DNA from 2 places in the Terrabacter sp. NPDC080008 genome. Region 2 is predicted to be linked to the other one. Evidence: predicted binding sites of a transcription regulator. Region 2 holds the regulator's gene; the other holds the start of a gene.
What was found. Region 2 encodes LexA, which represses DNA repair genes until DNA is damaged. Its sites were predicted from a motif close to TCGAACANNTGTTCGA; they were not measured.

Region 1: ruvC (crossover junction endodeoxyribonuclease RuvC) is a predicted target of LexA. The motif match lies at 1,172-1,187, and genes of this name have one in related genera.

The regions. Positions count from the first base shown of each region.
Region 1 covers NZ_JBFBLC010000002.1:533,727-536,113, reverse strand. Annotated here, with positions in the region: gene ruvA (Holliday junction branch migration protein RuvA) at 1-445, opposite strand, end outside; gene ruvC (crossover junction endodeoxyribonuclease RuvC) at 442-1,110, opposite strand; gene AB0316_RS08485 (YebC/PmpR family DNA-binding transcriptional regulator) at 1,268-2,029, opposite strand; gene pdxT (pyridoxal 5'-phosphate synthase glutaminase subunit PdxT) at 2,026-2,387, opposite strand, start outside.
Region 2 covers NZ_JBFBLC010000006.1:267,523-269,909, reverse strand. Annotated here, with positions in the region: gene AB0316_RS17455 (LysM peptidoglycan-binding domain-containing protein) at 129-596, opposite strand; gene lexA (transcriptional repressor LexA) at 838-1,563, shown strand; gene AB0316_RS17445 (hypothetical protein) at 1,592-2,387, shown strand, end outside.

The DNA of each region.
Region 1 (2,387 bases), on a different contig from region 2:
CGGTGTCGGCCGGGACGGGCTCGGCGTGGCCGGCCGAGCCGGGCAGGGCGCCCAGCTTGTCCTTGAGCTCGAGCACCATGCGCTCGGCGCCCTTCTTGCCGATGCCGGGGACCTTCGTGAGTGCCACGAGGTCGCCGGTGCCGAGGGCGACCCGGACGGCGTCGGGCGAGTGGACGGCGAGCACCGCGAGGGCGAGGCGCGGCCCGACCCCGGAGACGGTCTGCACCGTCTCGAAGACGTGCTTCTCGTCGTCGGTGGCGAAGCCGTAGAGCGTCAGGGAGTCCTCGCGGACGACGAGGCTCGTGGCCAGCTCGGTGGGCTGGCCGAGCCGGACGGACGACGCTGTCGCCGGAGTGGTGTGGACGAGCATCCCGACGCCGCCCACGCCGACCACGACAGAGTCGAGGCCGACCTTGAGGACGGTTCCGGAGAGCGAGGCGATCATCGGGGCTGGGCTCCAGGGTGGGGTGGCTGGGGTCGGTCGGTGGCGGCGCGGGCGCGGCTCGTCTGGGTCGTCGCGGCACGGAGGCGCTGCACCGGCGGCGCGGCACCCGGGGGCACCCGACGGGGTATGCCGCTCCCCCGGCTCCCGGTGCGCGCCAGGACGTCGCGCCGGGCCTCCTCGAGCCGGTTCTGCGTGCCGCCGCGCCAGACGTGGCAGATCGCGAGGGCGAGGGCGTCGGCGGCGTCGGCCGGCTTGGGCGGCGTGTCGAGGCCGAGCAGGCGGGTCACCATCGTGGTCACCTGCGCCTTGTCGGCGCGGCCGCTGCCGCTGACCGCGGCCTTGACCTCGGTGGGCGTGTGCAGCGTGACCGGCAGACCGAGGCGCTCGGCGAGGATCATCACGATCCCCGTCACCTGCGCGGTGCCCATCACGGTCGAGACGTTGGTGTCGGCGAAGACGCGCTCGATGGCGACCGCCTCGGGCCGGTGACGGGCGAACCACTGCCGCATCTCGTCCTCGACGACGACGAGACGCCTGGGCGTCGGGTCGCTCGAGGGGGTCCGGATGACCCCGACCTCGACGAGGGAGAGCTTGCGTCCCGGGACCCCGTCGACGACACCGACGCCGCACCGGGTGAGCCCGGGGTCGACCGCGAGGACGCGCACGGCATACCTCCTCGGGGTCGATGGGAGCGGGTCGGTGGGTGGGTCGTCGAACGGGACGGACCCGAACACCTGTTCGGGACAACGCTAACGGGCAGGCCCGGAAAGCACGGGAGGCACGCCGGTCACCGGCGCGCCTCCCGACGTGGGCCGAGCCCCGTCACTCCTCGTCGTCGTCGAGGTCCGCGAGCACGTCGTCGGGGATGTCGCCGTTGGCGTACACGTTCTGGACATCGTCGCTGTCCTCGAGTGCGTCGATGACGCGGATCATCTTCCGGGCGCCGTCGAGGTCGAGCGGAACCTGCAGGTTGGGCACGAACGAGGCCTCGGCGGAGTCGTAGTCGATGCCGGCGTCCTGGATGGCCTGGCGGACCGCGACGAAGTCGCTCGCCTCGGACACGATCTCCCAGGTGTCGCCGTTGTCGTTGACCTCCTCGGCGCCCGCGTCGAGGACGACCTCGAGGATGTCGTCCTCGCTCTTGTCGGCCTTGGGCACGGTGACGACGCCCTTGCGGTTGAAGACGTAGGCGACCGAGCCGGGGTCGGCGAGCTGGCCGCCGTTGCGGGTCAGGGCCGTGCGCACCTCGGCCGCGGCGCGGTTGCGGTTGTCGGTGAGGCACTCGATGAGCAGCGCGACGCCGTTGGGGGCGTAGCCCTCGTACATGATCGTCTGCCAGTCGGAGCCGCCGGCCTCGGCGCCCGAGCCGCGCTTGACGGCGCGGTCGATGTTGTCGTTGGGGACCGAGGTCTTCTTCGCCTTCTGGATGGCGTCGTAGAGCGTCGGGTTGCCGGCGGGGTCACCGCCGCCCTGACGGGCCGCGACCTCGATGTTCTTGATGAGCTTGGCGAAGAGCTTGCCGCGCTTGGCGTCCTTGGCCGCCTTCTGGTGCTTCGTGGTGGCCCATTTGGAGTGGCCGCTCATGCAGTGTCCTCGCGTTCCGGTGACTGGCGTGCGCCCGACTGCTGGAGTCGGTGCTCTCTGACGATCGAGACGAACTCGGCGTGGATCCGGTGGTCGGCCCCCACCTCGGGGTGGAAGGACGTGGCCATGAGGTTGCCCTGCCGGACCGCGACGATCCTACCGGCGGCCTGTCCCTCGCTCACGCGGGCGAGCACCTGGACGTCCGGGCCCACCTCCTCGACCCAGGGCGCGCGGATGAAGACGGCGTGCACCGTGCCGGTGTGGTCGGGGCTGCACCAGGCGTAGTCCAGCTCCTGCTCGAAGGAGTCGACCTGTCGGCCGAAGGCGTTGCGCCGCACCGTGATGTCGAGGCCGCCGA
Region 2 (2,387 bases):
CCAGGAACGCCGCACCCCCTGCAGGGGATGCGGCGTCCGGGGGCGGCCACGGCGGGGTCGAAGCGCCGCAGTCGCCAGCCGCAGAGGTGGAGCCAACGCGGCCGATCTGGGGGACGGGCGTGCGCCCGTCAGTGGGCGGGGATGACGAGCTGCTGCCCCGCGTGGATCTGTGACGTGCTCAGGCCGTTGGCGACCTGCAGCTCGACGACGCCGTCGGTGACGGACAGCTCGGGAAGCTCGCGAACTGCGATGCCGGACAGGGTCTGGCCCGCGTGCACGGTGATCGTGCGGGCATCCCCACTGGCCGAGGCGAGCTGGCCCGCGAGACCGACGCCGAGAACGGCGATGACGCCGGCGACGAGCACAGTGCGCACGAGGCGGCCGAAACGCGTCAGCCGCATCGTGGGTGCGGCGCCGCAGACGCGCTCCGCGTCGGCCGCACGGCCACCGGCACGGCGGGCGAGGACTGCATCCCGGCCGGTTGGAACGAGCACGAGGTGCCGCTCGACACCCCGCCCGACACCCTGCTCGACGTGACGCCGGGCCTTCCGCTCGACACCGGCCTGACGAACGTCCTCGACGACGACGGCGCTCATGGTGACCTCCCCTTGCTCGTGATCCGGCGAACATGTGTTCGATAGAACGTCTGTACGATTTCTAGCACGCCTCGGCGACGAAGTCGAGACACGCATCGAACACATGTTTGGCAACTGTGTTCGAAACTCGTAGTCTGTGCTCACATCAGACACCTCAGCAGCCACCACTGACACTGGTCCCGACACAGCGACATCCGGGGAGTCAGCCGCGGTCTGAACGAGAGCCGACGAAGGGAACACCATGGGCGTGACCGAGCTCCCCGACCGCGAGAACGGGGACGGCCTGACCGTCCGCCAGCGGCGCGTGCTCGAGGTCATCCGCAACTCCGTCGACCGGCGTGGCTACCCGCCGAGCATGCGAGAGATCGGCGACGCCGTGGGCCTGGCCAGTCCCTCGAGCGTCTCCCACCAGCTCAACGCCCTCGTGGCCAAGGGCTACCTGCGCCGCGACCCGAACCGTCCGCGCGCCCTCGAGGTCGTCTCCCCCGACGCAAAGGCCGAGGACCTCGGCTACCGCGCGGGGTCCGGCGAGCCGGCCCGCCCAGGCGGCGACCAGTACGACACCGAGACCGACTCGGGCGATGCCCGACCGCAGGCCTCGTACGTGCCGGTGCTCGGGCAGATCGCCGCCGGGGTGCCCATCACCGCGGAGCAGGTCGTCGAGGACGTCTTCCCGCTGCCGCGCCAGCTCGTCGGCGAGGGCGAGCTCTTCCTCCTCAAGGTCACCGGCGACTCCATGGTCGAGGCCGCGATCTGCGACGGTGACTGGGTCGTCGTGCGCCAGCAGCAGCACGCCGACAACGGTGACGTCGTCGCTGCGATGCTCGACAACGAGGCGACCGTCAAGACGTTCAAGCGCAAGGACGGCCACGTGTGGCTCATGCCGCACAACCCCGACTTCTCCCCCATCGACGGCGACCACGCCACGATCCTCGGCAAGGTCACCGCGGTGCTGCGCCGCATCTGAGCGGCTGCGACGCGGACCAGGCCGCCCGATGGCCCACGAGCGCACGCGCGACGTCGTCCTCACCTACCGCTACCTGCGGGGGGCGATGATCGGGCTGCTCCTCATGCTGCTGCTGTCGGTCGGCTACCAGTGGTGGTGGGAGACCGGGCACTCCTGCTGGCTGGGTTCCATCAGCGCGTACTACTACACCCCTGCCCGCGGCATCTTCGTCGGGGCCCTCTGCGCCCTCGGCGCCAACCTCATCGCCTACAAGGGGCACTCGGCGGAGGAGGACGTGCTGCTCAACTTCTCGGGCCTGATGGCCTTCGTCGTGGCCCTGGTCCCGACCGAGCCCGACGGGCGGTGCGGGCCCAACGCATACACCCAGACGGCACCCGAGATCGCCGCCGCCGTGCGCAACAACATCTGGTCGCTGCTCGTCGTCGCCGTCCTCGCGGCTGGTGTCGTCGCCTGGCTCCAGCGTCCCGGCCGGGCGGCCGCGCGCGCCCGACGCACCGTGCGCTCGGTCGTGGTGAGCATCGCCTGCGGTGCGGTCGTGCTCGGTGAGCTGGTCCTCTTCCTCGCCCTGCGCGACCGCTTCATCGCCCTCAGCCACGGGATCGCGGCCGCCACCATGGTCGCCGGCGTGATCGCCGTCATGGTACTCAGTGCCCTGCGCGTCGACGAGCGTCACCAGGGCCGGGCCGACGGTCGCGGCTCCGTCTACAAGCGGATCTACATCACCCTCGCCGTGGCCCTCGCCGTGGCCCTGGGCACCGCCGTGCTCACCGCCGTGAGCGTGGCCGGCCTCGACCACCTCGTCCTCGTCTCGGAGGTGATCATCA